DNA from 2 places in the Nitratireductor sp. J20-h4 genome. Region 2 is predicted to be linked to the other one. Evidence: riboswitches for the same ligand, from Rfam matches in the RefSeq annotation. Region 2 holds a riboswitch; the other holds the start of a gene.
The links. Region 2 has a riboswitch for cobalamin ahead of ACT2B0_RS05575 (CbtB domain-containing protein). Riboswitches for the same ligand answer to the same signal wherever they lie in the genome.

Region 1: linked by a shared signal. The riboswitch ahead of ACT2B0_RS20250 (TonB-dependent receptor plug domain-containing protein) and the one ahead of ACT2B0_RS05575 (CbtB domain-containing protein) in region 2 are both predicted to bind cobalamin.

The regions. Positions count from the first base shown of each region.
Region 1 is NZ_CM165557.1:4,173,193-4,187,358, reverse strand. Features, by position in the region: gene ACT2B0_RS20290 (cupin domain-containing protein) at 1-327, opposite strand, end outside; gene ACT2B0_RS20285 (alpha/beta fold hydrolase) at 370-1,155, opposite strand; gene ACT2B0_RS20280 (NAD(P)H-dependent oxidoreductase) at 1,176-1,742, opposite strand; gene ACT2B0_RS20275 (acyl-CoA dehydrogenase family protein) at 1,799-2,998, opposite strand; gene ACT2B0_RS20270 (helix-turn-helix transcriptional regulator) at 3,306-4,058, shown strand; gene ACT2B0_RS20265 (YtoQ family protein) at 4,111-4,554, opposite strand; gene ACT2B0_RS20260 (helix-turn-helix domain-containing protein) at 4,753-5,658, shown strand; gene ACT2B0_RS20255 (amidase family protein) at 5,710-7,104, shown strand; cobalamin riboswitch at 7,176-7,378, shown strand; gene ACT2B0_RS20250 (TonB-dependent receptor plug domain-containing protein) at 7,573-9,513, shown strand; gene ACT2B0_RS20245 (ABC transporter substrate-binding protein) at 9,564-10,382, shown strand; gene ACT2B0_RS20240 (FecCD family ABC transporter permease) at 10,379-11,380, shown strand; gene ACT2B0_RS20235 (ABC transporter ATP-binding protein) at 11,377-12,183, shown strand; gene ACT2B0_RS20230 (DUF6925 family protein) at 12,180-13,214, shown strand; gene ACT2B0_RS20225 (NADP-dependent malic enzyme) at 13,259-14,166, opposite strand, start outside.
Region 2 is NZ_CM165557.1:1,137,972-1,152,137, reverse strand. Features, by position in the region: gene ACT2B0_RS05595 (cobyric acid synthase) at 1-760, opposite strand, end outside; gene cobO (cob(I)yrinic acid a,c-diamide adenosyltransferase) at 795-1,409, opposite strand; gene cobU (bifunctional adenosylcobinamide kinase/adenosylcobinamide-phosphate guanylyltransferase) at 1,410-1,925, opposite strand; gene ACT2B0_RS05580 (CbtA family protein) at 1,918-2,631, opposite strand; gene ACT2B0_RS05575 (CbtB domain-containing protein) at 2,645-2,824, opposite strand; cobalamin riboswitch at 2,861-3,062, opposite strand; gene ACT2B0_RS05570 (LysE family translocator) at 3,148-3,741, opposite strand; cobalamin riboswitch at 3,847-4,047, shown strand; gene ACT2B0_RS05565 (DUF1636 family protein) at 4,086-4,541, shown strand; gene cobW (cobalamin biosynthesis protein CobW) at 4,538-5,575, shown strand; gene cobN (cobaltochelatase subunit CobN) at 5,595-8,945, shown strand; gene cobG (precorrin-3B synthase) at 8,942-10,273, shown strand; gene ACT2B0_RS05545 (precorrin-8X methylmutase) at 10,270-10,902, shown strand; gene ACT2B0_RS05540 (precorrin-2 C(20)-methyltransferase) at 10,899-11,636, shown strand; gene ACT2B0_RS05535 (precorrin-3B C(17)-methyltransferase) at 11,633-12,412, shown strand; gene ACT2B0_RS05530 (cobalt-precorrin-6A reductase) at 12,361-13,140, opposite strand; gene cbiE (precorrin-6y C5,15-methyltransferase (decarboxylating) subunit CbiE) at 13,142-14,166, shown strand, end outside.

The DNA.
Region 1 (14,166 bases), 1.4 Mb from region 2:
GCTGGTGGCGGTTTCGTCGCCCTTGTTGAAAATGCCGTGCGCGATGCCCCTGGGCATGCGCACGAGATCGCCGGGCCGAGCCTGCTCTTCCTTGCCGTCGAGCCAGATCGTATAGACGCCGCCAAGCACGTAGACGAATTCGTCCTGCGTCGGGTGCACGTGCGGCGGCACGAAGGTTCCCGACGGAAAGACGGCATGCCAGGCCATCGAATCCGCCGCGGTCTGCTTGAGCGTGTAGGTCTGGCCGAGAATGCTCCACACCAGGCCGTTCGTGGCCTCGTCCTTGGTGGTGATGCCCGCAGGCATGGTGTCGGTGGGAAAGCTCATGTGCTGACTAGCTCCGCTGTGTGTCGTGATTCTGGAAAAGGCTCAGTCGCCCAGGAAATCGGTGACGACCCGCGCCGCTTCGGGGGTTTCCTCGAAAACGAGATGGCCGGTCGCGGCGACCATGTGCGTTCGGGCATCGGGCAGCCGGTCGGCCCAGCTTTGCGCCTGCGCCGTCGGGCGCAGCCGGTCCTCAGCGCCCCACAGCAACAGGACCGGCATGGTCAGGCGGTGCAGCCAGCGCGACAGCAAAGGGTTGCCCTGGATGTCGTCGCCGACAATCCGCTGCGCCGCGCCCATCTCGCGTCCCAGCGCCGCCTCGAACACCGGGTCCGGCCCGGACGGTAGATACGGCAGGATCCGCGCCGGATCATGGGCGAGATAGGCCGGCATTTCCTGCGGTTCCAGCGCAAACAGGTTCGGGGCCGGCGCCTGCGGGTCGACCAGTCCCGCCGGCGCCACCAGAACCAGTCTGGAAACGCGTGCGGGCTGGCACAGGGCGAGCTCGGCCGCGATCCAGCCGCCGAGCGAAAAGCCGACTAGGTCTATCGCTCCGAGTCCGAGGCTGTCGAACAGGTCGAGATAATGCAGAACGTAGTCCTCGATACCGTCATAGTCGGGGCTGTCGGCCGACAGTCCGAAATTCGGATGGAACGGGATGATGACCCGATGCGAGGCGGCCCATTGCCGGGCCATCTCGAAGCCGGTGAAGGTGCCGGTTCCGTGCAGGAAGACCAGCGGCGGGCCGTCGCCGATCTCCAGCAGTTCAGTGCGGATGCCGTTGATCGTCCGGCTCGTGCGGGCAAAACCCCGCAGATGGGCGTCTTTCATGATGGCTTGCTTTCCTGTTTTCATGCGGCCGAAGCCCTGCGATGGTCGAACTGCCTGGCGAACTGCTCCGCGGCGATGCCGATCCGCGCCGTCAGCGGCGCCGGCAGCGGCCGGCCCGGCTCGAGTTCGGCCGCGCACGCATAGACGGCGGTCGGCACGGTCCGGGCCTCGAAGAAGCCGAACAGCGGGCGAAGCTGATGTTCCACCATCAGCGAATGGCGCATGCCCCCGCCCACCGCCGTCAAGAGTACCGGCCGGTCGCGCAACGCACCCGGCGCGACCATGTCGAAGACGTGTTTGAACAGGCCGGGGAAGGAGCCCTGGAACACCGGGCAGCCGATGATGATGCCGTCGGCTGCCTGCAGTTCGGCCAGGAGCGCGCGGGCGCGCGGACCCATCGCCTCGGGCCGTGTCGAGCACAGATCGGGCACCACGTCGGCCAGGTCGTGGATGACCGGGTGCAGGCCGTGCGCGCGCCGCAATTCGCCGCCGACGGCCTCGACCAGCGCGCAGGCGCGGGCCGGACGCCAGGTCGTGCCGCAAAAGCCGACGATCCGCGGCGCACGCTGGGCGGGCTCGGCATTCATCGGCGTTCTCCCGGCAAACGTCTCTCGGCCATGCGGCGGGCGGTGGAGGTCGGGCGTCATCCCTTGATGCCGAAGACGGTCCACTCGGCGTTCTCGCCGGTTGAGCCGAGCAGGGCGCGCCCGCATTCCTCGACGATCTGGTCGGCCATCAGAATATGCTGGGTGCCGGCGTGGATGTCGCGATAGACGCGTTGCATCGGGGTGGCGTGCAGGGAGGCGCCGCGCGCGGCGCGATGGGCGAAAGTGGCGACGTCGGAGATCACGTCGTGCAGGTGGCGCAGGCACAATTTGGCCATCGTCACCGCCTCGAGCGGCTGGGCTTCGCCCTTCATGGCGCGCGCGTCGATGGCGAGCCACGTCTCATAGGCGAGCGCGCGTGCGGCGCGGTAGCGCGCCTCGGCCTGCGCGAACTGGAACCGGAAGCTCGGGCTGTCGGCCGATTTGCCGAACGGATCAGTGCGCTCGACGATCACCTTGGCCAGTTCGTCGAGGACGCGACGGCCGACGCCGAGTGCCCAGCTCGTATGGCCGAAGGCGCTGAGCCCGGCCAGGCCGAGACCGCATTGCGGACCGCCGCGCAGCGGCACCGTGTCATCGAACTTGTAGGTCATCGTGGCCGGTACGAACAGCTCCTCCTGCCCGTCCGGCAAGGTGTAGTCGTAGCTGCCGGTGGCGCGCAGGCCGAGCACGTCCCAGTTGCCGAGCAGCTTGATCGTGTCGCGGGGATGGTGGGTGATGATGATCTTCGGGCCGTCTTCGCCCATCACCATGTTGCCCTCCTGGTCGGTGATGAAGCAGCCCGTGTGGATCCATTCGGCGTGATGGATGCCGCTGCCATAGGCCCAGCGGCCGCGGATCATGTACCCGCCGTCCACCGGACGCGCGAAACCGCGCGGCACGCCGTTGCCGGCGATCGTGATGTCTGGCCCGTTGGCGAACACGGTGGCGATGCCTTCGTCGGCGATGAAGGCGGCCATCATCATGCCTTCCATGTTGTTGACCATCGTGCACCAGCCGACCGAGGCGTGCGCGTGCGACAGGCGCTCGACGACGCGCATCATCTCGACCAGCGTCGCGTCGCCGCCGCCGACGGCGGCCGGGTACATCATCGTGTAGAGGCCGGAGCCGCGCATCGCGGCCACGACATCGTCGGTCAGGTGTCCCAGCGCCTCGGCCGCGCCGGCACGCTCCTCCACGAGCGGCAGAATCTCGTCGACGCGTGCGAGGTAATCGCGTTGCTTGGGGTGGACGTTCATCGATCTGCGCTCCCTATGAAATCCGTGGCGCGGAGACCCGATTGCCGCCGCGTGACTGTCGTCGGGGTATCGCCGGCCGATCGCTGCATACGTGGTCGGCACGGCGCCCGATGCGACAACCATGCTGGCGGCTCGCGCGCTGCGACAACCCCCGCGTTCGGGGGGGTAGGTGCCGGCGACGCGGCGCGATATGATGACATGCTCGACTGGTCAAAGCCTGCGCGCGACCAGCCGGAGGGGCGGCCTGGGAGGGGCGGTTCGGGCGATCGGACCTGATGAGGAGGTCGATGTCGGGAGGACGGGAGGAATGCAGGCTCCGCGCGTAACGGAGGCGGTGCTGGCCGACTGCGTGGCCTCGATCGCCTGCAGCGGTTCCATGAGCGAACTCGGGCATGCCTGCCAGCGCGCCGTCAGCCGGCTCGTCGGCACGCCGACGCTCGGGTTCTACCTGCTCGACGGCTCGATGCCGGTGCTCAAATACAGCCACCACGTCGATCCCGGCATGCTCGACGACTATACCGACCGGCTGGGCGCCAACGACCCGCTGATCGAAAGCCTGCATCAACGGCCCGTGGCGACCACCGGCATGTCGATCTATGGCGACCGCCACTGGCGTCACAGCGAAATGTTCCGGCTGCTCAGGCGCTGGGGTTATGACGGCAATCTATGCGGTCCGTTATGCCTCGACGGCGAACTGGCGGGGATCCTCTACACGGCCGGCCCCGGTGACGGCAGCGGCTCCGACGAGCTGGTTCGCATGCGCATGGACATTATCTGCCGCGCGAGTTCGATGGCGCTGGACCGGATCGCCGAAAGCGGTTTTACGCCGTACGCGCCGTCGGGCGGCGGTGTCGAAGCCGCCCTTGCACCCCGCTCGGCCGAGGTCGCGCGGCTGGTGCGCCTGGGACGCAGCAACAAGGAAATCGCGCGCGCCATGTCGATCTCCGAAAACACGGTGAAGGAGCACGTGGCCAATCTCCGTCGCCGTTTCGGCGTCCGCAACCGGACCGAACTGGCCGCCCGGCTATCGGCTCAAGCAAGCCGCGCCGCGCCCGCCTGAGACGTCTTCCGATCCGGGGCGCGCGTTTTGCCGGCGATGGCGGCAACCTGCCTCAAAGGGCGCCGGTGACCAGGTAGCGCAGCGCGCGCGCCACTTCGGCGGGGGTGCGGGCGACCGCGTTGGCGGCGGTGTCGACCTCCTTCAGCGCGTGGTCGAATTCGGGCGGATGCAGCACGATGATCGGTTTGCCGAGCGCTGCCGCATAGCCGGCGTCGAAGGCCGCGTTCCACTGCCGGTATTTTTCGCCGAAACACACCACCAGCACGTCGGCGCGCTCGATGCCGGTGCGGATGCGCACGGCGTTGAGCAGCGCCCCCTTGCGGTCGTGCCAGAACTTGTCGCTTTCGGCGCCGAAGATTTCCACGCCGCAATCGTCGGAGGCATCGTGGTCGGTCACCGGGCCGAACCAGTCGATGTCGAGGCCCTCGCAGGCCGTCACGATCGTCTCGCGCCAGTCGGTATGGATCTCACCGGCCAGATAGACGTTAAGCTGCATGGGAACCTCCGGTTCGGTTTCGCTGGATGATGATGACGTGTGGCCGAACGGCTATCACGAACAAGCCATATCCCGCAGCATACATTGTCGAAAATATTCCCGCTGCGTCCGGCGCACACTCGAAGGTGGGCCGGCATCCAAGCCGGCCGCGCGCTTTACGGGCTTTGATCGGCGGCGATTTTTCCGTAGTGACTGGCAATGTCAGCCCCATCCGACAGGCATGCCCGCAATGCCGCCAATATCGCCCGCGCCTGCGCGGCGATCGAGCGTGACCTGACTGCCCGCCACCGCATCGCCGACCTGGCCAGGGATAGCGGAATGGCTCAGCACCATTTCCAGCGCCGCTTCGCGGCGGCCACGGGCGAAACGGTCGCCGGCTATCTCCGAGCCAGGCGGCTCGAACGCGCGGCGATCGCGCTCTGCCAAACCGACGCGCGCATTCTCGACATCGCACTCGATTGCGGGTTCGAGACCCACGCGGCGCTGACGCGTGCCTTCAAGGCGCATTTCGGCATCACGCCCGATGCCTTTCGCCGCGATGGGCTCGATTCGGCCCTGTGCGGCGCGCCGCCGCGTCCTTTCCTGAGACCTGTCGAGGTCCAATCGTTCGCCATGGCCTGCGATCTGGTGGAGATGCCGCAGCAATGGCTGTGCTGGCGGCGGGCGACCGGCATGATCGACGGGCGCTACTTCCCCGACCTGGCTGCGACACGAGCCGCGTTCGGCGAGCTGGCGCGCATCTTGGGCAAGGACGAGGCGGCTTTCGCCGCCGGTTATGCCCAAGGTCCCGCTGCCTTCGAGGATCAGAGTGCCGTCGCCCATTTCGGTGCGCTTTTCGACACCGAGCGCAGCCTGGCCTGGGCGGAGGGGCGGACGGGGATCGAGGCCGGGCTCTACGCAATCTTTCCCCATAACGGGCCGCTGAACACGCTGCACCTGACCTGGCATCGCGCCGCGCGCGTCGGCCTGGGCCGGTTGAAGCTGAGGCTGCGGCCCGGATGGATGGTGGAAACCTATCTGACCTCGCGGACCGAGGCGCCGGGTGCAGCGCTGAGCGCGCTTGTCCACCTTCCGATCCACAAAAGCACGATCGGGAAAGCCTAGGCCGGTCGGCGGGGCTTATCCAACGGGGCGAACGCAGCGTTGGAGAAGACCATGACCATCGACCTACCCGAAATCCTGACCCGCCCTTTGCGCGAGACCGTCGCCGGGCTCGCAAACGAAGCGACGCGCGAAGCCCTCTACCGCGCCTTGCGCGCCCGACGCGAAGACGTCGAACCGGTCGTCAACGCGTTCGAGGCCCGTCGCGAACAGTCGCCCCGCACGGCGAAAGGGCCGCTGAACGGCCTGCCTGTCACGGTCAAGGACCAGATCGCGGCCGGGGGGTGGCCGCGGACATTCGGGCTCGAGCGTCCCAGCCGGCGCGCGGACCGGGCGAGCGCGACGATCGTGGCCAGGCTGGTCGGGCTCGGCGCCGAGGTGACCGGCAAGACCGCGTTGCCGCCCAACGCGCTCGATTTCCAGACGTTCAACCGCCGTCGCGGCCGTACCAGCAATCCGCACGATCCCCGCTTCACCGCAGGCGGCAGCTCGGGCGGCGGCGCGGCGGCGGTGGCGAGCGGCATGAGCCTTCTCGATATCGGCGCCGATCTTGCCGGCTCGCTTCGCCTGCCGGCGGCATGGTGCGGCGTGACCTCGCTCACCCCGACCGAGGGCGGCTGGCCTTCCGACGGCATGCTGCCCGGCGGACAGCGCCTGCAACACTTCGCGCGGATAGGGCCGATCGCGCGGCGGGTCGACGATCTCGCCTTTCTCTGGGACTGTCTTGCCAGAGCCGAAACCGGAAAAGAAACGTCGGGATCGTACCGGATCGGCCTGTGGACGCCTGATTCGCCCCCGCCGATGGAGGCGGCGGCCCGCACGGTCTGGGACGGGTTTTCCACCCGGCTCGCCGCCACGGGCGTTAACGTCGAGCCCGACCCGATGCGTCTCCTGTTTAAACCCGAGAGCTACCGGCTTTTCGGCGAGATCATGGGCTACGAGACCGGTGCGCTGATTCCAGCGCCGATTCGCTGGCTGCTACGGCGCGACCGGAGCCCGGCGCGGCGTTCGCCGGGTTTCCTCGCCCACGTTCATACGGGATATCGCAGGGACGGTGCGCGCCATGCCGACAATCTGGCGCGCATGGCCGTAGCGCGGCGCGAGGCCGCCGCGCGTTTTGACGGCGTCAACGCGCTGGTGCTGCCGGTCACCGGCCTGTGTGCGTTTCGACATCTCGACCCGAGCTCGGACAGGGCCGGGGTGCGCGACTACGCACAGCGCTTCGACACCGCCGCCGGTCCGCTCTTCTATTTCGACGCACTGACCCGCTTCACCGTTCCGGTCACCTTGCTGGGGTGGCCTGTGGTCACACTGCCGATCGGGCGCGATGCGAACGGAATTCCGTTCGGCGTCCAGGTTGTCGGCAAGCCGGGCAGGGAGCGGGCGCTGCTCGATCTCTGCGCCACGATCGAGACGCGCCTCCCGGCCTATTCGGGCACGGAACGATGAGCGAGAACTTTCCGATGGACCACGCCGGAGTTCTCCGCGCACGCGCTTGACAAGCTTTTGCTGATATCTCTAGGGTCGCGCACGGAACTGGTTCCGCCCTCGGGCGGATGAAAAGGGAACACGGTGAGGCCGCATGCCGGCCAAATCCGTGGCTGCCCCCGCAACTGTAACCGTTGAGCCCGCTTCCATGATGCCACTGGCCGTTCGCGGCCGGGAAGGCGGAGCCGGGCGACGAGACGGAAGTCAGGAGACCTGCCAGGACCGGTCACCCATGCCAGGACACGGGGTGTGTCCAGGCGCGGCCGTCCGTTGCGGTGACATTCGATGAAGTGTTGCCGCAGCCGGGAACGGCCGAGGGGTGAGGACGCCTATGTTTGCCGATCTGCCCAAGACCGATCTCCGCCTGCGGTTGATTGATGCCGCGCAACGCCATGCCGCGTTGCGCGACCAACCGCACAAGGGACAGGTATGGTCAGGAAATATATCGTTGCCGGCACGCTGGCATTCGTCGGGCTGACGGGCGCACAGGCCGAGGAACCGGCGGATGCCGACACCGAGATCACCAAGCTCGACCGGTTGCTGATCAGCGAAGGGCGCACGCCTGTGGAGGCCGAGAAATCCGGCCGCGCCCATACGGTGATTTCGGGCGAGGCGCTGGAGGAAAACCGGGTGCGTTACGTCGCCGACGCCCTGCGCATGGTGCCGGGCGTGGCCGTGTCGCGTACCGGTTCCTATGGCGGCCTGACCCAGCTGCGCATGCGCGGCGCGGAGGGCAACCACGTGCTGGTGATGATCGACGGCATCGAGATGAGCGAAACCTCCTCGGGCGAGTTCGATTTCGGCAGCCTTCTGGTCGACGACATCGAGCGCATCGAGGTGCTGCGCGGCCCGCAGAGCGCATTCTGGGGCTCCAACGCCACCGCCGGCGTGATCAACATCATCACCAAGCGCGGCGAACGCAACGGATTTTCGACCTCCATCCGCTCCGAGGCCGGCACCGACGGCACCTGGCTCGGCGGTCTGTCGATGCGCGGCGGCGGCGAGAATTACGACGTGGCACTGTCGGGCCTGTTGCGCAATACCGGCGGCTTCAACGTCTCCGATTACGGCACCGAACGCGACGGCGACCGCAATGCCACGCTCAACGGCCGTTTCACGGTCGACCTGACGCCCGCGCTCAGCGTCGACGGCACGCTGCGTTACGTGGACCGCAAGAGCGACCTCGACGCACAGGATTATGGCTGGGGCAGCCCGACCTATGGCCAGGTGCTCGACACCGACGACCAGGTCGCGAGCCGCGAACTGTTCGGCTCACTCGGCGCGACCCATGTCGCGCTCGACGGCGCGCTGACCCAGCGCCTGCGCTTCACCGGCAGCGACACGTTCCGCGAATATTCCGCCGGCGGCGCGGTGACGTCGTCCAATTCGGGCGGCCGCTATAACGGGCTTTACCAGGCGAGCTGGGAATTCGACACGCCGAGCCTGCTGGAAGCGCGCCACCGGCTCACCGGCGGCTATGAGTGGGAGCGGGAAACCTTCCTGCCCTCGCATCTGGCCAACAAGCTCGCCCGCTCCACCAATTCCTTCGTCGGCGAATATCGTGGTGAGTTCCTCGACCAGTTTTCCGTCAATGCCGCGCTGCGGCGCGACGACAACGACGCCTTCAGCGACGCCACCACCTATAGCCTCAGCGGCGCCTGGCGCATTCCCGGCATCGACACCCGCCTGCATGCCTCGCTGGGCACCGGGGTCACCAACCCGACCTTTTTCGAGCAGTTCGGGTATCTGCCGACCCAGTTCATCGGCAATCCGGGCCTGCTGCCCGAAGAGAGCTTCGGCTGGGATGTCGGCGTCGAGCAGGGTTTTTTCGGCGGCATGCTGATCGTCGACCTGACCTATTTCAATCAGGATCTCACCAACGAGATCGCCACCGCCTATGACGGGCCTTTGCCGACGCCGGTCAATCTCGATGGCCGCAGCGAACGCCAGGGCGTCGAGGTCGCCGCCACGGTCGATCTCTTCAACGGCTTCACCGCGACGGCGAGTTACACCTATACCGACGCCACCGAGCAGGCGGTGGCGGGCGGGCCGCGCCTGGTGGAGGTGCGTCGGCCAAGACATTCGGGATCGCTGAACGCGGCCTATCGTTTCTACGACAACCGCGCCCGCGTCTTCGGCGAAGTCGTCGTCAACGGCGAGATGCTCGATCTCGACTTCTCGACCTTTCCGTCCTCCCGTGTGAGGCTGAAGCCCTATACGGTGGTCAATGTCGGCGGCAGTTTCCGCTTCAACGAAACCGTCGAGGGGTTTGCCCGTATCGAGAACCTGTTCGACGAGGAGTATGAGGACGTGCTCGGCTACAACGCCCAGGGCCTGGTCGCCTTTTTCGGTCTCAAGGGCAGTTTCTGAGCGCGATGACGCAACGGCTTTTCCTTTGTCGATGGCTCGGGGCGGCGTGCATGGCCGCCCTGACGATTTGCGTGTCGGCGACCGCGCACGCCGCGTCTGCACCCAAACGCGTCGTGTCGATGAATCTGTGCACCGACCAGCTTGCCATGCTGATCGCGGATGAGGACCAGCTCCATTCGGTCTCGCATCTGGCTGCCGATCCGGGCGCCTCGGTGCTTGCCGGGCGCGCCGGAGCCTATGTCGTCAATCACGGCCTGGCGGAGGAAATCTTCCTGATGCGGCCGGACCTGGTGATCGCCGGCACCTACACGACGCGCACGACCGTGGCGCTGCTGCGCCGGCTCGGCTTTCGCGTCGAGGAGTTCGCGCCGGAAACCGGGTTCGACGACATCCGGCAAAACATCGCCCGCATGGGCGCGATTCTGGGGCGGCGGGACCGGGCGGCGGCGCTGACGGCCGCGCTCGACGCCGGGCTGGCGGCGCTGGCAGCATCGCCGGCGGAGGGCTCGGTGGCGGTCTATTCCTCCAACAGCTACACGGTCGGGCCGGGCTCGCTCGCCGACGCCGTCATCGCCGAAACCGGGCTCGACAATATCGCCGCGGCCCTGGGCATTTCCGGCGCCGGCCGGCTGCCGCTGGAAAGTCTGATTGCCGCCGATCCCGACCTGGTCGTCACCGGCGCGCAGCGTTTCGACGACCCCGCGCTCGCCCAGGAGAATTTCCGCCATCCGGCCTTCCGCGCCTTCGCCCGCCAAATCGCCGAGGTCGACATACCCGACAAATACTGGCTGTGCGGCGCGCCGTTCACGCTGATTGCCGCGCGCATTCTCAAACAGGCCGCGAGAAGGCTGGAGGCGGGGCAGGAATGAGCGAGCCGGCGCGTTACCGCCTGTTGCTGGCGCTGCTCGGCGGCGCGACGACGCTGCTGTTGGTCCTGTCGCTGACGGTCGGGCCGGCGGCGATCGGTTTTGCCGATTCGCTTGCCGCGCTCGTCTCCGGCGATGGCGGCGCGATTGTCCTGATCATGCGCGAAATACGCCTGCCGCGCGCGCTGCTTGGCCTGATGATCGGCGCCACGCTCGGCCTTTCGGGCGCCGCGCTCCAGGGCTACCTGCGCAATCCGCTGGCAGAGCCGGGGCTGATCGGCGTCAGCGCCTCGGCCTCGCTCGGCGCCGTGCTGGCGATCTATACCGGCCTGTCGGCCGCCTTTCCGCTCGCCCTGCCGCTGTCGGCGCTGGCGGCCGCGGTCGCGGGCGTGCTCGTCGTCCAGGCATTGGCCGGTATGCATGGCGGCACGCTGACCATCATTCTGGCCGGCGTCGCTGTGTCGAGCTTCGCCGGCGCAATGACCTCGCTGGCGCTCAACCTGTCGCCCAACCCGTTCGCTGCGCTCGAAATCCTGTTCTGGATGCTGGGCTCGCTCACCGACCGCTCCATGGACCATGTCTGGCTGGCCGGCCCGTTCATCCTCCTCGGCTGGGCGATGCTGGCCATGCTCGCCCGGCCGCTCGACACGCTGACGCTGGGTGGCGACGCGGCATCGAGCCTCGGCGTCGACATGCGCCGGGTACGTTTCCTGGCCGTTTTCGGCACCGCGGCCTGCGTCGGCGCGGCGACGGCGGTGGCCGGCGCGATCGGCTTTGTCGGCCTCGTCGTGCCGCATCTGCTCAGGCCTCTGGTCGGCGCGCGCCCGTCAAGGCTTTTGCCGGCATCGGCACTCGGCGGCGCGTGCGTCCTGATGGCGGCCGACATTCTGGTGCGGCTGATCGCGCCCGGCCGTGATCTCAAGCTCGGCGTTCTGACGGCGATCGTCGGCGCGCCGTTCTTCCTCTGGCTCATCTGGCGCAGCCGCGGGAGGCTGGCATGAGCCTGCTTGCCCTGTCCGGGATCGGGGTCGCGCTTGGCGGGCGCGACGTTCTCGGCGAGGTGTCGCTGCGCGTCGGCGAAGGCGAATTCGTCGGGCTGATCGGGCCGAACGGCGCCGGCAAGTCGACCCTGCTGCGCGCGGCGCTGGGACTGGTTACCGCGCGCGGCACGGTGGAGATCGGCGGCATGCCGGCGGCGGGGCTGTCGGCGCGGGAGCGCGCCCTGCGCATCGCCTATCTGCCGCAGGAGCGCGAGATCGCCTGGCCGGTTTCGGTCGAAATGCTGGTCGGGCTCGGCCGCGCGCCGCATCGCGGCCCGTTCGCCGCCGCCGGCGCGCAGGATCGCGCGGCCGTTGAAGCCGCGCTCGGGCGCATGGAGATCGCCGCCTTCCGTCACCGCCCGGCGACCCAGCTATCCGGCGGCGAGAAGGCCAGGGTGCTGATTGCCCGCGCGCTGGCGCAGGAGGCGCCGCTGCTGCTTGCCGACGAGCCGACCGCCGGCCTCGATCCCGAGCACCAGATCGGCCTGATGCGCCTCTTCGCGGATCTCGCCCGCGAGGGCCGCGGCGTCGTCGCCTCCCTGCACGATCTCGGGCTTGCCGCGCGCTGGTGCACGCGGCTGGTGCTGCTCGACCGCGGCCGCATCGTCGCCGATGGCCCGCCCCGGCAGGTGCTGACGCCGCAACGGCTGCGGGACATCTATGCCGTCGAAGCCTTTTTCGGCGAGGCAGCCGGCGGTCTCGTCGTGCAGCCGTTGGACCTAGTGGCGTCGAACGCCAAGAACGAAAGGACCGTGCACCGGTGAACGATCTTGAAAATCTGTTGCGACGCGCCCTGGCGGATTGGCAGTGCGGCTGGAGCATGGGCACTTTCGGCGCCATCGCCGAATTTCATCACGACGACGGCGAGACGGCGATCGTGGACGATCCCGAAACGCTGACGCGCGCCACCGCGCGAGGCGGCGTCGCGCTCGACTACGCGGCGCTGGCGGCAGTCGTTCCCGTCGCCTATGAAACGCTGAGCCCGAAACGGCATCGCTGGAGCCATGCGCTGGCGCTGTGCCTGCCCGAGGCCGCCGCCCGCCGCGCCTGCCGCGCGACGCTCAGCGAACTCGGTCCCGACGACGGTGCGATCCGCGAGGCGGATCGCGGCGCGATCCTGTTCGATATGGGCTTGTCGTTGCCGCAGTCGGATTTCTGCGTCCGGACCCGAGACGCCGCGCTGCTTGCCGTGCTGCGTTCGTCGGTCGGCCGCTCGCTGCTGGAGCCCGGCAACCCGGCGATGGCGGCAATTCTTGCCGCCCATCCGCATCGCGTCGCCGTCACCGGGATCGGCCGGGTCGAGGTGTTCCAGAAGATCGGCGGTCCCGACACCGGCGGCGTGTCGCCGCCGGGGCCGCATACCCACGTTCTGCCCAGACTTCTCAGGACGGGCCGCACCCATTCCGCCAACACGCCGATTCCCGACGGGCTGATGCCGCTCGCATCACTGCATCCGGGCCATCCGGTGATCGGCCCGCTGGGCGAGGACCGGCCCTTCGACGCCGCGCTGCATGCCGGCTTCCAGGCCCTTTTGGCGACATATGGCCTTCCGGAGGCTGTCGCTGAGAAGAACCGGGTGCTAACCGCCCTGGCGCGCGGTCAGGCGCCCGACGGCTTCACGCCGTCCGAAACCCGCCTCGCCCGCACGGCCCTGCGGCTCGCCCTGCGCCAGGAGATGCACCGTTGCGGCCATCTCGGCGAGACCGCCCGCCTGCGATTGCTGGCGCGGTGGCAGGCGCGCTTCGAGCCCGCCGCCGCCGATGACGAGGCCGAGGACGACAGGCCGGGACACTGAAAGCGGCCTTGGCCGACCCCGTTTTCGGGGCGCGGGTCGGCGCGTCATGCCCCGGCATTGTAGGCCGCGATCGCGGCCATGTTGACGATGTCGCTGTCCTTGGCGTTGAGCGAGACGATCTGCACCGGCTTGTTCAGCCCGACCAGCAGCGGGCCGATCACCATGGAGCCGCCGAGTTCCTGCAGCATCTTGGTGGCGATCGAGGCCGAGTGGAAGGCCGGCATGACCAGCACGTTCGCCGGGCCCGACAGGCGGCAGAACGGATATTGCGCCATCAGCTTCGGGTTGAGCGCCACGTCGGCGGCCATCTCGCCGTCATACTCGAAATCGACCCGGCGCTTGTCGAGGATCTTGACCGCCTCCTGCACGCGCTCGGAGCGCTCGCCCGGCGGATGGCCGAACGTCGAATAGGCGAGCATGGCCACGCGCGGCTCGTAGCCCATGCGCCGCGAAAAGCCGGCCACCTCCTCGGCGATGTCGGCGATCTGCTCCGAATTGGGCATGTCGTGCACGGCGGTGTCGGCGACGATCACCGTGCGCCCGCGGCAGAGCGCGATCGATACACCGATGACCCGGTGGCCGGGCTTGGCGTCGATCACCCGGCGCACGTCGTCGAGCACGGTGGAATAGTTGCGGGTCACGCCCGTCACCACCGCGTCGGCGTCGCCGAGGGCGACCATGGCGCCGGCGAAATGGTTGCGGTCGTTGTTGATCAGCCTCTGGCAGTCGCGGAACAGGAAGCCTTTGCGCTGCAGGCGCTCATAGAGATAGTCGGCGTAAAGGCCGTTGCGGCGCGACAGGCGCGCATTGATGATCTCGATCCCGGGCTTGTTCAGGTCGACGCCGGCCTGCTTGGCGGTTTCCCGGATCTGCTCGTCGCGGCCGAGCAGGATCGCCGTACCCAGGCGCTGGTTGGCGTAGGAGACGGCGGCGCGCATCACCTGTTCTTCCT
Region 2 (14,166 bases):
GCCCCCCGGCGCGGCTGCGCCGGTCCTTGCCGGTCAGCGCCAGCGCGTCCTCCGCCGGCAGGCGGTTCGCATCGGCAAAATGCGGCAAGAGCCCGAAGGCGGTCCAGCCTGTGCGCCTGGCGATTTCGTTCATGCCGTCGACGAACAGGGCCGGATCGCCGCGAAAACGGTTGACGAGAAACCCGACGACCAGCGCGGCGTCGGCCGGGTCGATCACCGCTTTGGTGCCGACCAGGCTGGCGATGACACCGCCCCGGTCGATATCGCCGATCACCACCACCGGCACGTCGGCGGCGCGCGCGAAGCCGAAATTGGCGATGTCGTTGGCACGCAGATTGGTTTCGGCGGCGCTGCCGGCGCCCTCGACCAGGACGATGTCGGCCTCCTGCTTCAGACGCGCGAAACTGTCGAGCACGGCCGGCAGCAGGCTCTGCTTGACGCCCTGATAGTCGGCCGCGCGCGCGGTGCCCCGGACCCGGCCCTGGACGACGATCTGCGCGCCGGTCTCGCCCTGCGGCTTCAACAGAACCGGGTTCATGTGCACGCTGGGCGTGACGCCGGCAGCGCGCGCCTGCAAGGCCTGGGCGCGGCCGATCTCGCCGCCGTCGGCGGTGACGGCGGCGTTGTTCGACATATTCTGCGGCTTGAACGGACGCACGCGCAGGCCGCGCCTGGTCAGAGCGCGGGCCAGGCCGGCCACGACCAGCGTCTTGCCGACATCGGAGCCGGTGCCCTGGAACATCAGCGCACGTACCGTCATGATGGCGTGGTCCGGGCCGGACGGTCAGGCATTGCTAGAACTCGATGCCCTTTTGCGCCTTCACGCCGGCGGCGAAATGGTGCTTGACCTGGCCCATCTCGGTGACGAGGTCGGCGGCCTGCGTCAAAGCGGGCTTGGCGTTGCGGCCGGTGACGACGACATGCAGATCGTCGCGGCGGGCTTGCAGCGTCTCCACAACCTTTTCAAGGTCGAGATAGTCGTAGCGCAGGGCGATGTTGAGCTCGTCGAGAATGACGAGGCCGATTTCGGGATCAGCCATCAATGCCTCGGCCTTGGCCCAGGCGGCCTCGGCGGCGGCCACGTCGCGCTTCAGGTCCTGGGTCTCCCAGGTGAACCCCTCGCCCATCGCATACCATTCCACCTTGTCGCCGAAAGTCAAAAGCGCGTCCTTCTCACCGGTGTGCCAGGCGCCCTTGACGAACTGGACGACGCCGACCTTGCGGCCGTGGCCGAGCATGCGCAGCGCCAGCCCGAAAGCCGCCGTCGACTTGCCCTTGCCCGGGCCGGTGTTGACGATCAGCAGGCCCTTTTCGATCTTTTTCGACGCCACTTCGGCATCCTGGACCGCCTTGCGCTTTTCCATCTTGGCGCGATGGCGCGCGGCCTCGGTTTCGCTGACTTGTTTCATCTATTTCACCCGCATCGGCAGTCCGGCGACCATGAAGACGACCTCGTCGGCCACGGCCGCGACCGCCTGGTTGAGGCGCCCGGCCGCGTCGCGAAAACGGCGGGCGAGCGCATTGTCCGGCACGATGCCGAGACCGACCTCGTTGGCGACGGCGACCCAAAACCCGCGCGGGGCGGCAAGGGCCGCGACAAGACGGGCGGTCTCGGCTTCCACGTCCTGGCCGGCCAGCATCTGGTTCGACAACCACAAGGTCAGGCAGTCGACCAGAACCGGGCCGTCGGCCTCCGGGGTATCCAGCGCACCGACGAGATCGAGCGGCGCATCGTGCGTCGACCAGCGTCCGTCGCGCCGGGCCCGGTGTATGGCGATGCGCTCGCTCATTTCGGCATCGAAAGCCTGCGCGGTCGCCAGATAGGTCCAGGTCGGCGGTTGCGCCTCGATGCGTTTTTCCGCGTGCGCGCTCTTGCCGGAACGCGCACCGCCAAGCACCAGGATCAGCCGCCCTTTGTCAGGCAAAGCGCGTCCGCGCATTGTCGGCGCGACCGAAGAAGCGCGGCCGCAGGGCACCGACCGCCGCGCCCAGCACCAGCCAGAACACGAGGTTGGTGACGGTGACGACAACGACGAAACGATGATGCAGATCGGCCGGAACCGGCGATTCGTGACTGACCGGCTGCGGCGCGCCGACCAGATGCGGCGCCACGATCAGCGCCACCCCGACAACCGCCCACAAGGCCGAGGCGCGAAACGCGATCAGCGCCAGGCCGGCCGCGGTCGCGGCGATGGTGGCGATCCACCAGACCTGCCGCGCCACGAGGTCGGCCGCCGGCATGGCCGGCAATTCGGGCGGCAGGCCGAGGCCAGGCGCCAGGGTGAACACGGCGAAACCGGCAAAACCCCAGACGAGCCCCTGACGCCAGCCGGCAATGCCGCCGGCGAATTCAGACGCCGCGACCAGCAGAAGCCCGAAACCGATGCCGGTGACGATTGCTGCAAGCGCGGTGTAAAGATTGCGTTCCATCCCGTCGGCCGGCGCCCAGGCTTCCGCGCCTGCCTCTTCGGAGGCGGCGGCGTCGCCATGATGGCCGCCGCCGGCGCTCTCGAAAGTCTCGGCCTGGAGAATCAGCGGCACGGTCGCGTAGACCTGCATGGCCGTCAGCACAAGCCCGGCCAACAGCCCAGCGAGCGCCGCGACGAACACGACGTTACGAAGATCGGACATGTCGGATCACCCGTTAGTGGCAGGGAAAAGCCATGGAGTGACGATAGTCGTGGGCGGCGTTGTGGACCGCCTCCATCGGGGCGAAGCCCGAAACCGCGACAACGAAAAGTCCGAGCAACGCGGCCATCGCCAACGGCATGGCGCGGGATCGGGTCGAGGCGGAAGCGCCCAAGGTCGTGGTGTTCGAATTCATGTCCTGTCCTTTCGCCCTCCACCCGAGGGCCTTGGCATTGCGTTCACGACGACGGCAGGTTTCCTGGCTTGCGGCTCGACGCTCCCTGCCCGCCTTCCCGAAGCAGCGCTTCAGTGGCCTTTGGGGTGGAGCTTGCCGCCTACAGTTGCGGGGGCAGCCGCGGATTTGGGCACGAGACCCGCACCGCATTCCCTTGTTCTCTCGGGAACCATCGACAGCCGCAGTCATAACGCAATTCGAAACGGGCGCAAACCTCAATTCTCCCGCTTCGCTGTCCCGATGCCGACATGACAGCCCGGAATCGGCGTCGGCGTGCCAGGTGTTCACATGCGGAACGCGAGCGCGACCGACAGGATCAGCATCGCGGCGAAAGCAATGTTGATGACGCGATTAAGCCTAGGCCGGCGCAGAAACCGGGTCAGCAACGCGCCGCCGGCGAGCCATGCCGTGTTGACCAGAGCAAGGATGACGAGCAGCAGTCCCGCCTTGATGAACGCGTCGACGATGGAAGAGCCCCCAAACAGAACGAAGCCGGAAAACATCGCCGCCATCGCGGCGTAGGCCTTGGGGTTGAGCAGCGAAAGCACGATCCCGTCGCCGAGCGAGGGCGCACGCCCGGTCTGCGGCGCCTTCGACATCGGCGGGGCGGTGGCGATGCGCCAGGCCAGATAGATGAAATAGGCAGCGGCGGCGGCCGTCACCACGGGCGAGAGCGCGGGCACGGCCAGGACGATGGCGATCATGCCGCTCGCCGTCAGCGCCATGACAAGCACCATGCCGACGAGAAGGCCCGTCATGTAGCCGAGGCCGCGCCGGGCACCGAACGCCGCTCCCGCCGCCGCGAGGCTGAGCGTATTGGGACCCGGACTGCCGGTCAGCACCAAGCCGGCGACGAGAAACCCGATCAAGTCTTCCATAGTGTGCGTCCGTTGCGATCCAGGCGGGATCGGCAGGGTCCTACAGCCGCGCCGTGCCGGCAAGCGGCCATGCAGGCCTTGCATTGACAGCCCTGTCGCTCACGGCCTAAATGCCGGCCTGACGGTTCCCTTCCACGCGGAAGGGCTAAGAGGGAACGCGGTGCGAAGCGACCGGCTTCAACTCCGCGGCTGTCCCCGCAACTGTGAGCGGCGAGCTTCGCGTCGATTGCCACTGGATTTGTCCGGGAAGGCGGCGCGGTGCGGCGACCCGCAAGCCAGGAGACCTGCCGTCGCAACAGCAATCCTAACCGTCCGGCGGGTGACCCGGGCAAGGAGTTCGATGATTGACCTTCGACGACAGGACTGATTCGTCCGCGACGGACCCGGCCGCAACGGTAGACGCGCCGACGCCCGCCATAGCGACGATCCTTGTGTGCAGTTCGTGCCGCGGCGCGGACGGCGCCGACGACCGGCCGCGTCCGGGACATTTTCTCGCCGAGGCAGCACGCGCGGCCAACGAGGATGCCGACATCCGGATCGCTGAGGTCGAATGCCTGGGCAATTGCAAGCGCCGGCTGAGCGCGGCGCTGTTGTGCGAGGGCGCCTGGAGCTACGTGTTCGGCGACCTCGCGGTCGAAAACGGCGCCGACCTGGTGGCCGGAGCCAAGCTCTTCCAGACCTCCGATAATGGCCTCATGCCCTGGCGCGGACGGCCCGAATGTCTCAAGCGCGGGCTGGTTTCCAGATTGCCGCCCGCAACCGCCATCGCCCCTGCCGCAACCCAAAAGGTTTCATCATGACTGCTTCCGCCGACCGCGTCCCCTGCACCGTCGTCACCGGTTTCCTCGGGGCGGGCAAGACGACGCTGATCCGCAACCTGATCGAGAACGCCAACGGCCGGCGCATCGCCATCATCGTCAACGAGTTCGGCGATGTCGGCATCGATGGCGAAATCCTGAAAGGCTGCGGCATCGAGAACTGCCCGGAAGAAAACGTACTCGAACTGGCCAATGGCTGCATCTGCTGCACGGTCGCCGACGATTTCGTGCCGGCGCTCGACCAGATCCTGGCGCGCGAGCCGAAGGTCGACCATATCCTGATCGAGACCTCCGGCCTGGCCCTGCCCAAGCCGCTGGTGCAGGCGTTCCAGTGGCCGGCGATCAAGGGGCGGGTGACCGTCGACGGCGTGGTGGCGGTGGTTGACGGGCCGGCGCTCGCCGACGGCCGGGTCGCCGCCGACATGGACGCACTCGCCGCCCAGCGCGCGGCCGACGAAACACTCGACCACGACGATCCGGTCGAGGAAGTGTTCGAGGATCAGGTTGCCTGCGCCGACCTCGTCATCCTGTCGAAGAGCGACCTGCTTGACGAAGCCCAGGCCGGCCGTGCCCGCGCGGCGGTGGAGCGCCACCTTGCCCGCGCCGTCAAGATCGTGCCGGCGGCCAACGGCAAGGTCGATCCGTCGGTGCTGCTCGGGCTGGGGCTCGCCGTCGAGGACGATATCGAGAACCGGCACACGCATCACGACGGCATGCTCGACCACGAGCACGACGATTTCGACACGCATGTGATCGAGCTGCCCGCGATTTCCGACCCCGACGCGCTCGCGCGCCGGGTCACGGCGGCGGCGGAAAATACCGGCGTGCTGAGGCTCAAGGGTTTTGCCCATGTCGAAGGCAAGCCGATGCGCCTGCTCGTTCAGGCGGTGGGGCCGCGCGTGTCGCATTATTACGATCGCGCCTGGGCACCAGACGAGGCCAAAGGCACGCGCCTGGTGGTGATCGGGCTGAAAGGCCTGGACCGCGACGCGATCGAAAAGACCCTGGCGGCATAGGAGGACGAACAGCAGCGCGATGCACATCCTCGCCACCAGTTCCGCGACGCTCGACGATCTGATCGAGCCGGTCGACCTGCGCCAGGCGCCGGCCGACATGGTGGCGCTGTCGTTCACCGACAGCGATCTTTCGGCGCTGGCCTCCGCCTGGCGGGCCGAAGGCGAGGCGGTGCCGTCGCTGAGGCTCGCCAGCCTGCGCGAGCTGCGCCACCCGATGTCGGTCGATCTGTGGCTCGACAGCGTCGCCGCCCAGGCGAAGGTGATCCTGGTGCGGATTCTGGGCGGGTATGACTGGTGGCGCTACGGCTGCGACCGGCTGGCAGAGATCGCGCGTCAAAAGGGCATCGCGCTGGCGCTGCTGCCGGGCGAATGCCGCGAGAGCGACGAGCGTCTCGCCGCACTGTCGACGATCGCTCCCGAGGAACAGATCGGCCTGCTCGCCTATTTCCGCGAGGGCGGGACGGCGAATATGCGCGCGCTGCTGCGCCGGATGGCCGTGCACGCAGGCCACGACATCGAGGCGGACCCGGCGGCACCGCTGCCCAAGGCCGGGTTCTATCTTCCCGGCCTCGGCGCGGTCGATGCCGTGACCGCGTTGGCCGCGCGGCCGGACGGCGCGGCGACGGTGCCGCTGCTGTTTTACCGTTCGATGCTGCTTGCCGAGGATGTCGCGCCGATCGACCGGCTTTTCGAGGCGATGGCCGCGCGCGGGATGTTTGCCCTGCCGCTGTTCGTGTCGAGTCTGAAGGATCCGGCGGTCCGCGCCTTCGTCTTCGATACGACACGGAAGCAGGCAGCGCGCGCCATCGTCACCACAACCGCCTTTGCCAGCGGCGCGGAACCCGATGCCGAAACGCTGTACGACACGCTCGGCGTGCCGGTTTTCCAGGCGGTGATCGCCACGACGCGGCGCGAGGCCTGGCAGAGCGGCGCGCGCGGCCTGGCTCCGGCCGACCTTGCCATGCATGTTGTCCTGCCCGAACTCGACGGGCGCATCCTCGCCGGGGCGATCTCCTTCAAGGACACGGTCGAAAGCGAGGATGCGCTCGCCTATCGCGGCCAGGTCAACAGGCCCGAGCCCGACCGGGTGGCGGGTGTCGCGGACCGAATCGCGGCCTGTCTGAGGCTCCAGGCGACGCCGCGCGCAAAACGCCGCATCGCCATTCTGATGCCCGATTATCCGGGCGCGGCCGGGCGCACCGGCTACGCCGTCGGCCTCGACGTGCCGGGCAGCGTCCTGACCATGCTCGCCGACCTTAAGGCTGCCGGCTATGACGTTAAAAACATTCCGGAAACGCCGCGCGATCTGCTGCGGCTGATCGAACGCGGCGAAGAGGCTGTGTCGGCCGAAACCTATGCGCGCCATTTCGAAACGCTGCCCGAGGCCGCGCGTGTGGCCGTGGAGGCGGCGTGGGGCCCCTCGCCCGCCGACGGATCGGAGGATTTCGGCTTTCGCGCCGCGACGTTCGGCAATGTCACGGTGGCGCTCGCCCCCGATCGCGGACGCGCCGAGGACCGCCGTGCCGACTATCACGACCCGGCCCTGCCGCCGCGCCACGACTTGCTTGCCTTCGGGTTGTGGCTGCGGGAGCGGCAAGGGTGCCATGCACTTATCCATGTCGGCGCGCACGGCACGCTCGAATGGCTGCCCGGCAAGACCGTGGCGCTGTCAAACGCCTGCTTTCCCGAGATCGTCACCGGCGGCCTGCCGGTGATCTATCCCTTCATCGTTTCCAATCCGGGCGAGGCCGCGCAGGCCAAGCGCCGTATCGCGGCCGTCACCATCGGTCACCTGCCACCGCCGTTGACCGGTGCCGGCCTGTCGCCCGAGCAGCAGGAACTGGAGCGTCTGGTCGACGAATACGCCCAGGCCGACGGGCTCGACCGGCTCCGGCGCGACCGTCTGGCCGGGCTGATCGTGGAGAAGGCGGCGCAAAACGGTCTTGCCCCGCAGGCCGGGGTCGCAGACGCCGACGATCCCGACGCCGCGCTGATGAAGATTGACGCCTGGCTGTGCGACCTGAAGGATTTCGCCGTCAAGGACGGTCTGCACATCTATGGCCGCGCGGCCGCAATCGACGACGAACCAATCCGCCATGCCAGCGCCGGCGCCGAACGCGACGCGCTGATCGCAGCCCTCGACGGGCGCCATGTCGCGGCCGGCCCTGCCGGCGCGCCGGCGCGGGGCCGCACGGACGTGCTGCCGACCGGCCGCAATCTCTACACCGCTGATCCGCGCACCATGCCGACGCCGACCGCCTTCGAGCTCGGCCGGCTGGCCAGCGAGGAAGTGCTGCGGCGCTACTTGCAGGATCACGGCGACTGGCCGCGCTCGCTGGTGATCGATCTTTGGGGCAGCGCCAGCCTGCGCACCGGCGGCGAGGAAATCGCGCAAGGGCTGGCGCTGATGGGCTGCCGACCGCAATGGGACGCCGCCACAGGCCGGGTGACCGGCATCGAGGTCTTGCCGCCGGCGCGCCTGGGTCGGCCGCGCGTCGACGTCACCTTCCGTATTTCCGGCCTGTTCCGCGACATGTTCGCGACCCAGATCGCGCTGCTCGACGCCGCCGTCGCCGCGGTGGCCGCGCGCGAGGAGGCGGCCGGCGACAATCCGCTCGCCGAGGCAAGCCGCGGCGGCGGCGCACGGCCGCAGCGGATTTTCGGCTCCTCGCCCGGCGCCTATGGCGCGGGCATCGAAGGCCTGCTTGCCGGCGGCGCATGGGCCGAGCGTGCCGAGATCGGCAAGGCGTTTCTGGAGGCGACCTCGCACGCGTTCGGCGGCGCCGAGGGCGAGGCCATGGCGGCGCCCGGCGCCTTCGCCGAACGCGTGGCCGACGCCGCGCTGCTGATCCATACCGGCGACGATCCGGGCCGCGACATTCTCGAGGGCTCGGCCGACGTCGCCTTCATCGGCGGTTTCGCCGCCGCCGCGGCCGCGCTCGGCAACAAGGCCGATCTGATCGCGCTCGATACGACCGATCCGGCTAGGCCGCGCGCCCGGTCGGTGGCGGAAGCGGTGACGCGCGTGGTGCGGGCGCGTGCGGTCAATCCGCGCTTCATCGCCGGCCAGATGCGCCACGGCCCGCGCGGGGCGGCCGAATTCGCCGAGACGGTCGATCGCCTGGTCGGTTTTGCCGAGACCACGGCGGCGATACCGGGCAGCCTGATCGAGGCCGTGCACGAAGCCTATCTCGGCGACGCGCAGGTGCGCGCCTTTCTTCTCAGGGAAAACCCGGCCGCCGCGCGCGCGATCGCCCAGCGCTTCGCCGATGCGCGCCGGCGCGGCCTGTGGCATCCGCGCCGCAACGCCATCGACGACGACCTCGCCGCCCTGATCGCGGAAGCGCGCGCCGGGGAGCAGGCGGCATGAACGCTTCCCAACGGCGCGGCGCCTGCCCGTCCCTGAGCGCGCCGATGGAAACCGGCGACGGGCTGCTTATCCGGCTGCAGCCCTTGCAGGGCGGGGTGAGCCCGGCCCAGCTTGCCGGCCTCGCCGAGGCCGCGGCGCGCTTCGGCAATGGGATGATGGAGGTCACGGCGCGCGGCAGCCTGCAGATCCGAGGATTGACCAGCAGTTCAGCCGGCGATTTCGCCGCCGCCGTCGACCGGCTCGGCATCGCCGTGCGAGGCGGCGTGCCGGTCGAAACCGGACCGCTCGCCGGCCTCGACCCGAGCGAAGCCGCCGATCCGCGCCCGCTGGCAGAAAAGATCCGCGCCGGCATCGCCGCATCCGGCCTGGCGCCGAAACTGGCACCGAAGATTACGGTGATCGTCGATGGCGGCGGGGCGCTGACGCTCGGCGACCTGATCGCCGATCTGCGCCTTACGGCGCTGGGTGCGGGTTGCTGGCGGCTTGCGGTCGGCGGCACGGCGGCGCGCGCGCGGGTGGTCGGCGTCGTGACCGGCGAGACCGCCCACGCCGCGATCGTGACGCTGCTTGAGACGATCGCCGCCAAGGGAGGCGCTGCGCGCGGGCGCGATCTCGCGCCCGACGAGCTGGCAGGCGCGCTGCGCGACCTCGCCATCGCTAAAGCAGCCGAGACAGATGCCCTCGCCCCTGCCCTGCCGGTCGGCCGGTTTGCGCTGAAAGGCGATCGCATAGCGCTCGGCATCGCACTATCATTCGGCCAGGTCCATGCGGGCGCTCTCGCCGGGCTCGCGGACGCGGCCGGGCGCGCCGGCATTGCCGAAATCCGCTTCGCGCCGGGGCGCGGCCTGATGTTGCCGGCGCCGGCCGACGCCAAGATTTCGACCGTGCGGCAGGCTGCGGAAAAACTCGGCTTCGTTGTCGAGCCCAGCGACCCGCGCCTGTCGGTCGTCGCCTGTGCCGGCCGGCCGGCCTGTGCCGCCGGCCGTTACCGGACCCGCGAGACCGCAGCCGCGATCACCAAGGCGGCGGCCGGCCTGCTGGACGGCTCGCTGCGGCTGCATCTTTCGGGTTGCGCCAAGCGCTGCGCGCAGCCGGCGCGGCCCGGCTGGACGCTGCTCGGCGGCGACGCGGCCCGCACGCTGACCACCGACACGGCCGACACATACGAAATGCGCGGCGAGGTCGCGACAGGAGAAGAAGCCGGCGCATTCGCACGCTTGACGGCGGCCTTCAAGCGCCACAGGAAGACGGGCGAAACAGCCGCCGCCTTCCTGGCCCGCCAGGACGCTTCCACGCTTACCACTTGGCTTCGCCGGGACCCGACATGACAACGACCGACTATATCCGCGATGGCAACGCGATCTACGAACGCTCCTTCGCGATCATTCGCGAGGAAGCCGACCTGAGCCGGTTTTCCGACGCCGAGGCCGACGTCGCGGTGCGCATGATCCACGCCTGCGGGCTGGTCGAGGCGGCCACGCATTTTGCCTTCGCGCCGGGTTTTGTCGACGCCGCGCGGGCCGCGCTGGTGGCCGGGGCGCCTGTCCTGTGCGACGCGGAAATGGTGGCGCACGGGGTGACGCGGGCACGGCTGCCGGCCGACAATGCCGTTATGTGCACGCTTCGCGACGCACGCACCCCCGACCTTGCAAGACAGATCGGCAATACGCGCTCGGCGGCTGCGCTGGAACTGTGGCGCGACCGGCTCGACGGCGCGCTGGTGGCGATCGGCAATGCGCCGACGGCGCTGTTTTACCTGCTCGACATGATCGCGGGCGGTGCGCCGAAACCGGCCGCCATCATCGGCATGCCGGTCGGCTTCGTCGGGGCGGCCGAATCCAAGGACGCGCTGGCGGCGAACACGTTCGACATTCCCTATGCGATCGTGCGCGGCCGTCTGGGCGGCAGCGCGATGACGGCGGCCTGCGTCAACGCGCTTGCGAGGGCGGGCCTGTGACCTCTCCTCGCCCAGGCCGCCTGATCGGCGTCGGCACCGGCCCCGGCGATCCCGAATTGTTGACGCTCAAGGCCGTGCGCGCGCTCGAAAACGCCGACGTGGTGGCGCATTTTGCCAAGCGCGGCAACAATTCCAATGCGCGGCGTATCGTGGCCGATTTGCTGCCGCCGGATGTCGCCGAACTGGCGCTGCTTTATCCGGTCACGACCGAGATCGAGAAGACCGAGGCCGCCTATCGCCGCGCGATCGACGGGTTTTACGAACAGGCCGCCGCCAGCGTCGCCGAACGGCTCGACGCCGGCCAGACCGTGGCCGTGCTGTCGGAGGGCGATCCCCTCTTTTACGGTTCCTACATGCATCTGCATGTGCGGCTGGCCGAACGCTACCGGGCCGACATCATCCCCGGCGTCACCGCGATGTCCGGCGCATGGTCGCAGACCGCTCTGCCGATCTCGCAGGGCGACGACGTGCTGACGGTGCTGCCCGGCACAATGGCCGAGAGCGAGTTGGCACGCCGGCTCTCAGACACCGACGCCGCCGTCATCATGAAAGTCGGGCGCAATCTGCCCAAGATCCGCCGCGCACTCGAAGATGCCGGCCGGCTCGGCGATGCCTTTTACGTCGAGCGCGCGACGATGCAAAACGGCCATGCCATACGGCTTGCCGACAAGGGTGACGACCAGGCGCCGTATTTTTCCATCGTGCTGATACCGGGCTGGCGGGGGCGCGCATGACCGGCAAGCTGTTCGTGATCGGCACCGGACCCGGCAATCCGGCCCAAACCACGCCTGAAGCAAGCGCGGCGATCGCCGAGGCCGGGCATTTTTTCGGCTACGGGCCCTATCTCGACCGGCTGTCGCTGCGGCAAGACCAGCAACGCCACGCTTCCGACAATCGCGAGGAACTGGCGCGCGCGGGCGCGGCTCTCGACATGGCGGCCGGCGGCGCCGTGGTCGCGGTCGTTTCGGGCGGCGATCCCGGCGTCTTCGCCATGGCGGCGGCGGTCTGCGAGGCGATCGAAGCCGGCCCGGCGCGCTACCGCTCAATCGATCTCACCATTGTGCCCGGCGTCACCGCCATGCTGGCGGTCGCGGCCCGGGCCGGCGCGCCGCTCGGTCACGATTTCTGCGCGATGTCCCTATCAGACAATTTGAAACCCTGGACGCTGGTGGAACGCCGGCTCGCGGCCGCTGCCGACGCCGGCTTCGTGATCGCGCTCTATAACCCGATCAGCCGCGCCCGGCCCTGGCAGCTCGGCCGCGCCTTCGCGCTTTTGCGGACACATCTGCCGGGAACGGTGCCGGTGGTGTTCGGACGCGCAGCCGGACGCGCCGACGAAAACATCACCGTGATGCCGCTCGGCGAGGCCGACCCGGCCAAAGCCGACATGGCGACCTGCGTGATCGTCGGATCGGCCGAAACGCGGCTGATCGACCGGCCCGGCCGGCCGCCCCTGGTCTACGCACCGCGCTCGGCCGGGGCACTGGCGGAAAGGGCGGGCACGAGATGAGTGAGCGCCCGCACCGCCTCGTCCACACTCGCGACGATGATGCCGCCTTCAGGAGAAGGTGGCCGGCGCACCAGCACGACCTCGATGCCGAGCGCGCGGGCGGCGGCAAGCTTGGCGTAGGTGGCGTCACCGCCGCTATTCTTGGCAAGCACTGCGTCGATGCCATAGCGTCGGAACAGCGTTTCTTCCCCGTCCTTGGCGAACGGACCACGGGCGAGCAGATATGCGATCGAGGGCAGCGCCAGCGGCGGCTCGACCGGGTCGACGCTGCGCACGAGATAAAAATGCTGCGGCGCGGACAGAAGCGGTGTCAGTTCCTGGCGTCCGAGCGCGACGAAGACGCGGCGCGGCGCGGTGCCGAGCGCAGCAACCGCCTCGGCGACCGTGCCGACCTCGTGCCAGCGATCGCCCTGTTGCCGCTGCCAGGCCGGCCTGCGCAGCGCAATCAAGGGAACACCGGCGGCGCGCGCGGCCACGGCGGCATTAGCGGTGATGCGCGCGGCAAAGGGGTGGGTCGCGTCGACCAGCACGGTCACGCCTTCGCGGCGCAGCCACGCCTCAAGCCCGGCCGCGCCGCCGAAACCGCCGACCCGCACCGGCACGGGCTGTTCAGCCGGGTTCCTGGTCCGGCCTGCGAGCGACAGGGTGAGCCGGCATTGGCCCTTGAGCCGCGCGGCCAGGTTTCGGGCCTCGCCCGTTCCGCCGAGGATCAGGATATGGTGTTGCATCATGCCATCTAGCGATCCGCGCCCGACAAGCTCAACCGAAAAACACTGGCTGACGATCGTCGGCATCGGCGAAGACGGGCTCGACGGGCTCGCGCCGCAGGCGCTGCGCGCGATCGAGACGGCCGAACATGTCTTCGGCGGCCGGCGGCACCTGAAGCTCGCCGCAGACCGAATTACCGGCGTCGCCCACCCCTGGCCGTCGCCGTTCGATGCGGCAATGACGGCGGTCTGCGCGTTGCGCGGCCAAGAGGTCTGCGTGCTCGCTTCAGGCGATCCGTTCTGCCACGGCGTCGGGGCAACGCTGGCGCGCCATGTTCCGGCCAGCGAGATGACGGTGCTGCCGGCGCCCTCGGCGTTCAGCCTGGCGGCGGCGCGGCTGGGCTGGGCGCTCCAGGACGTCGACACGATCTCGCTGCACGGCCGTCCGGTCGACTATCTACGCCCGCTGCTGCAGCCGGGCCGGCGCGTCCTGGCACTGACCTCGGACGAGACCGGCCCCGAAGAGATCGCCGAGCTGCTGCGCGCCGACGGGTTCTGCGGGTCGCGGATCACCGTGCTGGAAGCGCTCGGCGGAGCGGCGGAGCGGATCACGACACTCAGCGCCGGCGCGGCCCTGCCGGAGACGATCAACCCGCTCAACCTGGTCGCAATCGAGCCCGTGGCCGACGCCAATGCCAGGCTTTTGCCGCGCGCCGCCGGCCTCGACGACACGCTGTTCGTGCATGACGGCCAGATCACCAAACGGGAGATCCGCGCGCTGACCCTGTCGGCGCTCGCTCCGCTGCGCGGGCAGTTGTTGTGGGATGTCGGCGCGGGGTCCGGCTCGGTGGCCATCGAATGGATGCTGGCCGATCCGGCCATGCGCGCGATCGCGATAGAAACCGATCCCGCGCGCGCCGAAACCATCCGCCACAATGCGCGGGGCATCGGTGTGCCGGCGCTCGCGGTGGTGGAGGGCGCAGCACCGGACGCGCTTGCCGGCCTGGAACCGCCCGATGCGATCTTCGTCGGCGGCGGCGGCACGCG